DNA from 2 places in the Pseudomonas hefeiensis genome. Region 1 is predicted to be linked to the other one. Evidence: riboswitches for the same ligand, from Rfam matches in the RefSeq annotation. Region 1 holds a riboswitch; the other holds the start of a gene.
What was found. A riboswitch is a leader RNA that binds a small molecule or an ion and turns the genes downstream of it on or off. The one in region 1 is predicted to bind cobalamin.
Positions count from the first base shown of each region.

Region 2: another riboswitch for cobalamin. It lies ahead of cobO (cob(I)yrinic acid a,c-diamide adenosyltransferase); the one in region 1 lies ahead of cobW (cobalamin biosynthesis protein CobW).

Region 1 covers NZ_CP117449.1:2,321,027-2,325,433, reverse strand. The annotation lists gene cobN (cobaltochelatase subunit CobN) at 1-736, opposite strand, end outside; gene cobW (cobalamin biosynthesis protein CobW) at 740-1,804, opposite strand; cobalamin riboswitch at 1,904-2,118, opposite strand; cobalamin riboswitch at 2,333-2,570, shown strand; gene PSH57_RS10345 (CbtB domain-containing protein) at 2,671-2,859, shown strand; gene PSH57_RS10340 (CbtA family protein) at 2,871-3,566, shown strand; gene PSH57_RS10335 (cobalamin biosynthesis protein) at 3,563-3,967, shown strand; gene cobM (precorrin-4 C(11)-methyltransferase) at 4,042-4,407, shown strand, end outside.
Region 2 covers NZ_CP117449.1:1,624,064-1,628,470, reverse strand. The annotation lists gene bluB (5,6-dimethylbenzimidazole synthase) at 1-607, opposite strand, end outside; partial or broken gene PSH57_RS07060 (cobyrinate a,c-diamide synthase) at 604-1,984, opposite strand; gene cobO (cob(I)yrinic acid a,c-diamide adenosyltransferase) at 1,996-2,607, opposite strand; cobalamin riboswitch at 2,686-2,906, opposite strand; gene PSH57_RS07050 (hypothetical protein) at 3,066-3,650, shown strand; gene PSH57_RS07045 (PQQ-dependent sugar dehydrogenase) at 3,718-4,407, shown strand, end outside.

The sequences.
Region 1 (4,407 bases):
AACCGGGCTCCTTGAGGCTCGCCACGGCAATTGGCAAGGGATTGAGCCCCGCCGCTTGCAGGCGCTGGCAAAACACGTCGATGAATGCCGTGTTCGCCGCTTGCAGGTGGGAGCGATAAAACAGCACCGCCGCCACCGGCTGCCCGACCTGCCAGTCGCTATGCCAATCGCCCAGGGTGGCGTTGGTTCTTTCCGGATGGTAGATCGCCGTGCGCGGCAGGGGTTGGGGTTCGCCCCAAGGATAGTCGCGACCGAACCATTGGCTGGCCAGGTTATGGAACAGATCCAGGGCATTGCCCAACCCGCCTTGGCGCAGGAACTGCCAGAGCCGGTCCCGATCCTCATGGGGTACGTTGCTCAAATCGCTGAGTTCCGGGTCCGGCCGATCGTCCCCCGGCACCAGGATCAGCTTCACCCCGCGCCCGGCCAGTTCCATAAGGCGTTCAATGCCGTAGCGCCAATAACCGATGCCACCATGCAGGGAAAGCAGGATGACCTTGGCGTGACGCAACACGTCGTCGAAATACAGATCCACCGAGGCGTGGTTTTGCACCTGCATCGGGTTGGCGAGGCGAAACTGCGGATAGTCGTCTGGCAACTGCCGCGCCGCTTCGGCCAGCAGCGCCAGGCTGGAGTCACCGCTGCACAGGATCACCAGCTCGGCGGGGGTTTGTCCGAGATCGGCAATGTTGTCGTCCGACACGAAACCGCCGGGCTGGGTCCTGAGCAGGTGCATGGCTTAGACGCTGAGGGCTGCGCGCAACTGCGCTTCGAGCAACCCGGCATCCAGCGCCTGGCCGATCAACACCAGACGGGTGACCCGCGCTTCATCGGCGCCCCACTGACGGTCGAAATGTTTGTCGAAGCGCGTGCCCACGCCCTGGATCAGCAAACGCATTGGCTTGCCAGGAATCGCCGCGAACCCCTTGACCCGCAGCACGCCGTGCTGCACCACCAATTGGGTCAGTGCGTCCAGCAGCAGGCTTTCGTCGGCCTGGGGCAGTTCGATGGAAATGGAGTCGAACGCGTCATGATCATGGTCGTCATCGTCGCCGTCATGGTGATGGTCGTGATGGCTGTGACGGCTGTCGATGTGTTCCTCGGAGCCGGCGCCCAGGCCGATCAACACGTCCAAAGGCAGGCGGCCGCTGCTGGCTTCGATGACCTTGACCGCCGGCGGCAGCTCTTCGGCCACTTCCAGGCGCACCTTGGCCAGGTCTTCAGGACTGATCAGGTCGGCTTTGTTGAGGATCACCAGGTCGGCGCTCGCCAGTTGGTCGGCGAACAGCTCGTGCAGCGGTGATTCGTGGTCCAGGTTGGGGTCAAGTTTGCGCTGGGCATCGACCTGGTCGGGGAACGCGGCGAACGTGCCGGCGGCCACGGCCGGGCTGTCGACCACAGTGATCACCGCATCGACGGTGCAAGCGCTACGGATTTCCGGCCACTGGAAAGCCTGGACCAGGGGTTTGGGCAGCGCCAGGCCGGAGGTTTCGATAAGGATGTGATCGAGGTCACCGCGCCGCGCCACCAACTCGCGCATCACCGGGAAAAACTCTTCCTGTACGGTGCAGCACAGGCAACCGTTGGCCAGCTCATAGACGCGACCGCTGGCTTCTTCTTCGGTGCAGCCGATCGAGCACTGCTTGAGGATTTCGCCGTCGATGCCCAGCTCACCGAACTCGTTGACGATCACCGCGATGCGCCGTCCCTGGGCGTTGTCGAGCATGTGCCGCAGCAAGGTGGTTTTACCCGAGCCGAGGAAACCGGTGACGATGGTGACAGGGAGTTTGGCCAGTGTTTTCATCGGATGCCCTTTGGCAAGGTGGCGGGCAAACGGGACGACAATCCGCACGCTTGAGCGCACGCGGAAGATTTCGCCACCGGATCACCCCGCCCGGTTGTAGTGAGAATCTGTTTCGAGGCAGGTCTCCTGGCTGACGGTGGGCCAGTCAGTCGACTGGCAGTTGCTGCGCCTTCCCGTGCACCCTTGGTAAAAGAGCATGCACAGTGGCCTTGCAGAAACATCACCGTTCACAGTTGCGGGGGCAGCCGCGGCTTGGACCGCGTTCCCTTCTTAGCTTCGGCCAATGCCGAAGAACCTCGAAGGCGCAAGGCTACGCAGGGTGTGGGGGCGGGTCAATCTCCAGAGAGCTCTGCGGTGCACATGCTACCGCCTTCGCGAGCAAGCCCGCTCCCACACTGGATCTATATTGATTTCAAATTTTGGGCCTGGTGACGATCCAGTGTGGGAGCGGGCTTGCTCGCGAAAGATGCGACTCGGTTTCAGCCTGTAAACCCATGCCAATTGACGCCCAGCCCCCGCCCATGCTCTCCTGTGCGCCTAGTTACGGGTGCCCTTCACAGGGTGAAACGGGAAACCGGTGAATCGTGTGCTTGCTTGCCAGGCCACGTCAGTCCGGTGCTGCCCCCGCAACGGTAAGCGAGAGAAGCGTCAGATCCACTGTGCATGCCCTGCTACAACAAGGGCGCATGGGAAGGTGACGCTTGCCGGCCAGGTACAAGCCCTGCCCCTCGCGAGCCCGGAGACCGGCCCATGACTCATGCATCAACAAACCCGCGGTGGGCGGGCGCTGTTCGAACCTTGGCGGGCCTGCGCCCGGGGTTTCATTGCGCTCGATTCACCCGATGACAAGACCATAGGGAAGCGCCATGTCGACCATCAGCAGCACCGCCCGTACCGCCAGCAGCTCCACAACCCTGAGCCAGCGCCTGAGCGCAGCGATTTTCGCCTCGATTCTCGGCGCGGGCCTGGTCTATTTCGCCGGTTTCTCCCATATCGAAGCGGTGCACAACGCGGCCCACGACACCCGCCACAGCGCCGCATTCCCGTGCCATTGAGACCTGACGACATGATCAAGCGTATCGCGCAAACCGCCGGTTTCAGCGGATTGCTGGCCGCCCTGCTGCTGACCCTCCTCCAGAGTTTCTGGGTATCGCCGCTGATTCTGCAGGCCGAAACCTACGAAAGCGCCCCGGCTACCGAGCTCCATGAACACACCGCTGGGGCTGCTCATTCCCATGACACCGAAGCGTGGGAGCCGCAAGACGGTTGGCAACGACTGCTCTCCACCACCGGCGGCAATCTGGTGGTCGCGGTGGGTTTCGCCCTGATGTTGGCGGGTTTGTACACCTTGCGTGCGCCGACTCGCACGTCCCAGGGATTGCTCTGGGGTCTGGCCGGTTATGCCACTTTCGTCCTGGCGCCCACCCTTGGCCTGCCACCGGAGCTGCCTGGCACGGCAGCGGCCGATCTGGCCCAGCGGCAGATGTGGTGGATCGGCACGGCGGCGTCCACCGCGGTGGGCATCGCCCTGATTGTCTTCGGCAGGCATTGGTTGCTCAAACTGCTAGGCGTGGCGACCTTGCTGGTGCCCCATGTCATCGGCGCGCCGCAGCCTGAGGTCCACTCGATGCTGGCGCCCGAAGCACTTGAAAGCCAGTTCAAGCTCGCCTCGCAAGTGACCAACGTCGCGTTCTGGCTAGCGCTGGGTCTGGTCAGCGCGTGGTTGTTCCGTCGCGGCAACCAGGCTCACCACGACGCATGAGCACCGGGCCGATCCTGGTGGTCGGCCTGGGCTGTCAGCGCGGCTGCCCGGCCAGCACATTGCGGGCGATGCTTGATCAGACGCTGCTGGCGCACGGCATTGAGCTCTCTGGGGTTGGAGCCTTGGCCAGTATCGACCTCAAGCAAGACGAGCCGGGTCTGCTGGAGCTGGCCGAGCAACTGAAGTTGCCGCTGACCTGTTTCAATGCCGGGCAATTGTCCAGCTACCAGGCGCGGCTCAGCCACCGCTCCGAGATCGCTTTTGAGCGCACCGGTTGCTATGGCATCGCCGAAAGCGCCGCCCTGGCCCTGGCCGACCGGTTGGGCACGACGCCCGCAACATTGCTGATTCCCCGCCAGAAAGGCCCCGGCGTCACGCTGGCATTGGCGGTCACGGCCTAAATCCCGATAATTCGCGCCCTCGATCATGAGCGATCTTCATTCAGCGTCGCTCACTCACCTTTTAGGAATCGGTCATGACCGTTTATTTCATTGGCGCCGGCCCTGGCGACCCGGAACTGATCACTGTCAAAGGCCAGCGACTGATCCGCAGCTGCGCGGTGATCATCTACGCCGGCTCCCTGGTGCCCATGGCCGTGCTGGAAGGCCACAGCGCCGAACAGGTGGTCAACAGCGCCGAGCTGCACCTGGAGCAGATTATCGAGTTGATCAAGGCCGCTCATTTCAAGGGCCAGGACGTGGCTCGGGTACACTCCGGCGACCCGAGCCTGTACGGTGCCATCGGCGAGCAGATTCGTTGCCTGCGGGAACTGGACATCCCGTTCGAGATCATCCCCGGCGTGACCGCGACCTCAGCCTGCGCCGCCCTGCTGGGCGCCGAA
Region 2 (4,407 bases), 700 kb from region 1:
GCGCACGCGGCTGCGCCCAGCCTTCCAGGGCGAGCATCGGCGCCGGGTAAAAAACCTCGACCGGTCCCAGACACAAGATTGCCAGCGGCTTGGCACCGGCGGGCAGGCCCAATAACTCGGCCAGGGCCTGGGGCTCGAACAGAGAAACCCAGCCCATCCCCAATCCTTCGGCGCGAGAGGCCAGCCACAGATTCTGGATCGCGCAGGACAGCGAGGCCAGGTCCATTTCCGGCAGGGTTCGTCGACCAAAAATATGGCGCTCGCGATCATCCATCAACGCCGCCACCAGCACTTCGGCGCAATCGTTGAGGCCTTCAACCTTGAGCTTCATGAATTCATCGCTGCGCTCGCCCAGGGCCTCGGCGGTGCGGACGCGCTCCTGCTCCACCAGTTGACGGATTTGCCCACGCAAGGCGCGGTCGCTGATGCGAATGAACCGCCACGGCTGCATCAGTCCCACGCTGGGGGCTTGATGGGCGGCTTCCAGCAGGCGGCGCAGCAATGCTGGCTCAACGGTGCCGCCGGTGAAGTGGCGCATGTCGCGGCGCTCGGCGATGGCCCGGTAGATGGCGTCGCGTTCGGCCAGGGGAAAGGCGTTGTCTGTCATGACCGCTTCGCGAGCAGGCTCGCTCCCACAGGGGTCAGGTGATCAAATGTGGGAGCGAGCCTGCTCGTGATAGCGGCCTGAAGATCAGGCGCAAACAGCGCAGCAATCGCCCTCGGATTCGACGGAAAATAAAAAATGCACATAGGAAGCCGTCATCCGGCCCTGCCGGAAAACCGCCTCTGCCCCTCGCCCGCCATTGGGGCTATGGCCTCGGGCAATCGGTTCCAGCCCGGTACTGGTCAGGGAATGATGATAGGTATGCCCGCGCAAAGTGCCCTCCGGCAACTCCACCGATTGCAGTGCCAGGGCCGCCAGACGCTTTTGCATCTGCGCATCACCGGCCAGCAACCCAAGCAGTTCGGCACGGGTGCCATCCACATCCGTCAACGAGTCCAACAGATAAAGCATGCCGCCGCATTCAGCGAGCAAGGGCTTGCCAGCTTGATGGTGCCCGCGGATCGCCGCCAGCATCGACGCATTTTGCGCCAGCGCCACATGGTGCAATTCCGGATAGCCACCGGGCAGATACAGACTGTCCGCCTCCGGCAGTTCGGTGTCATGAATAGGTGAAAAGAAGCTCAGTTGCGCGCCCATGGCTCGCAACAAATCGAGGCTCGCGCCATAGGTGAAGGCGAACGCTTCGTCCCGGGCCACGGCGATGCGCACACCTTCCAGCCACGGCTGCGCGGCAATCACCTGTGGCGCGGCGAACTCCACGGCTGGCGGCAACGCCACTTCACAACTGCCAGCCAGGGCATCGGCGGCGGCGTCGAGGCGCAGGTCCAGATCATTCAATTCACTGGCCTGGACCAACCCAAGGTGACGGCTTGGCAGCTCGATGCCGGTTTCCCGTGACAAGGCGCCGTACCAGCGCAGGCCTTCGGTCAGACTGCCTTCGAGCAACTGCGCATGACGCAAGGTGCCGACCCGATTGGCCAGCACTCCAGCGAAGGGCAAGTCCGGCTGATACCGCGCCAGGCCCAGGGCCAGGGCGCCGAAGGTCTGGGCCATGGCCGTGCCATCGATCACCGCCAGCACCGGCACACCGAAATGCCGTGCCAGATCGGCGCTCGATGGCGTGCCATCGAACAACCCCATCACCCCTTCGATCAGAATCAAGTCGGCTTCGGCGGCGGCTTCCCACAACAATCGACGACTCTCCTGCTCGCCGACCATCCACATGTCCAGTTGGTAGACCGGCGCGCCACTGGCCCGCTCCAGGATCATCGGGTCGAGGAAATCAGGCCCGCACTTGAAGACCCGCACCCTGCGCCCCTGATTGCGATGCAAGCGGGCCAGGGCAGCGGTGACCGTGGTTTTGCCTTGCCCAGAAGCTGGGGCGGCGATCAGCACTGCCGGGCAGTGACGACTCGTCAAGGGAACATCACTCACAGTTCGACGCCCTTCTGCGCCTTGATACCCGCTTGGAACGCGTGCTTGATCATGCCCATTTCGGTGACGGTGTCGGCCAGCTCAATCAGTTCCGGCTTGGCGCCACGACCGGTCACCACCACATGCTGCATCGGCGGGCGGGCCTGCAAGTCGCTCAACACCTGGTCCAGATCAAGGTAACCGTGTTTGAGGGCAATATTGAGTTCATCGAGCACCACCAGGCCAATGGACGGGTCGCTCAGCAATTGACGCGAGACCGCCCAAGCCGCTTCAGCGGCGGCGATGTCACGCTGGCGATCCTGGGTTTCCCAAGTGAAACCTTCGCCCATGACATGAAAGCGCACCTGCTCCGGGAAGCGGCGGAAAAACAGCTCTTCACCGGTGCTGTTACGCCCCTTGATGAACTGCACCACGCCGCATTGCATGCCGTGCCCCATGGACCGGGCCAGCATGCCGAACGCAGAACTGCTCTTGCCCTTGCCGTTGCCGGTCAGCACCAGCAGCAGGCCGCATTCATTCGGCGAATTGGCGATGCGCTCGTCGATCACGGCTTTCTTGCGCAGCATCCGCGCCAGGTGGCGTTCGTCGCGATCGGGGGTGTCGGTCATGGGAGCTCTCCGTTGGGATTGGATAACGGCGGGCGGGCACAAAAAAGACGGCAACAAGCCTGGCATCGCCCACCGTGATGCCGTTGGATGAATCAGGCCGGTCTCCGGGCTCATGAGCGGCGTGATGCCGGGCTGCGCGCCTTCCCATGTCATACGGACACAGTGGCTTTAGCACAGCGTTGACTCATTTACCGTTGCGGGGGCAGCGCCGGGTTCGTATGCACTCACCGGCTTCCCTGTTTCACTCTGTCGACCCAACGATCGCCCGGCCACAGAGCACCTGAAACAAGCCGCGAAGGTTAGAGGGTTGGGGGTGGAGCGTCAATTAAAGCCGCCACAGGTTCAACAGCGGATATTGGCCCCCATCAATAAAATGACGCCAATCTTGTGCCATGCTGCGGCAAGTGATATCAAATAGGCATCACGACCCGATATCACAAGAACAAGAGGGCAAAAGCATGCAAGGCATGATCATCAGCAATCCAAAACTGGAATTCCTGCGCCCGGTGCTGGAACGCTGGTTTGACTGTATCGACCGTTACAACGCCGTGCGCGGCGATAACGACACACCTTACTGGTTCGATGAAAAAGCCAATCTTGGCTTGCTGTCGGCCGCAGCCTGGATGGCCGAGATGGTCACGCTGCAGAACACCCCCACCCGCAAGCAGAATGAAGAAGGCGAGCGCAACGTCAGCGCCGATCTGTTCATCGCCGGCACCGAGGAGCGCGCCTTCATCCAGGCCACTCAACGCTGGCCGAAGGTCAAGAGTCTCAACCTCAACCAGCCGCTGCTCGACGTTACCAGCGACGCCAAACGTATCAGCTATTCCAGTGACCTGAGATTAGGCTGCCTGTTTGTAGCACCGCAAAAAGCCCAGCAGAGCGCCACGCCGGAAGAGTTGCAGGACATGATCGACGAACTGCAGAAGGAAAATACCTGCGCAGTGGCCTGGTACTTCCCCTATGCCTATCGCAAGTTGCGCAATGAGGCCGGGCACTATCATCCGGGCATCGCCGTGCTGTTCAAGCAGGCCCACGGCTGACCGGTTGAACCATCGCGGGTCTAAGCTTCTCTATGAGTAACTACCATGCACTCATAGGGAAGCCCGCATGCTCAAGCCACCACACCTTCTGATCGTCGCATTGGCCGCAGGGCTTGTTGCTTGCGGCGAGTCCTCCACGCTGCAGGTTTCCGACGGCACTGGCCCCTCGCCAAAACTGCCGGAACCGAACAAGACCCTGATCCCCACCGTCAACATTGCTGAAGCTGTCGGCTGGCCGGATGGCGCCAAACCCACCCCGGCCCAGGGACTGCAAGTGGGCGCATTCGCCGAAGGGCTGGATCATCCACGCTGGCTCTACGTGCTACCCAACGGTGACGTGCTGGTAGCGGAAACAAATGCCCCGCCCAAGCCGGACGATTCCAAGGGCATCCGTGGCTGGGTCATGGAGAAAGTCATGGGCCGCGCCGGTGCGGGGGTGCCCAGCCCCAATCGCATTACCCTGTTGCGTGATGCCAATCACGACGGCATCGCCGAAACCCGTACGGTCTTTCTGGAGAACCTCAACTCACCGTTCGGTATGACGCTGGTCGGCAATGATCTGTACGTGGCCGACACCGACCGACTGATTCGTTTCCCCTATAACGAGGGCGATACGCAAATCAAGGCGCAGCCGACCAAGGTCGTCGACCTGCCGGGCGGCACGCTCAACCACCACTGGACCAAAAACGTGATCGCCAGCCAGGACGGCAGCAAGCTGTACGTCACTACCGGCTCCAACAGCAATGTCGGGGAAAAC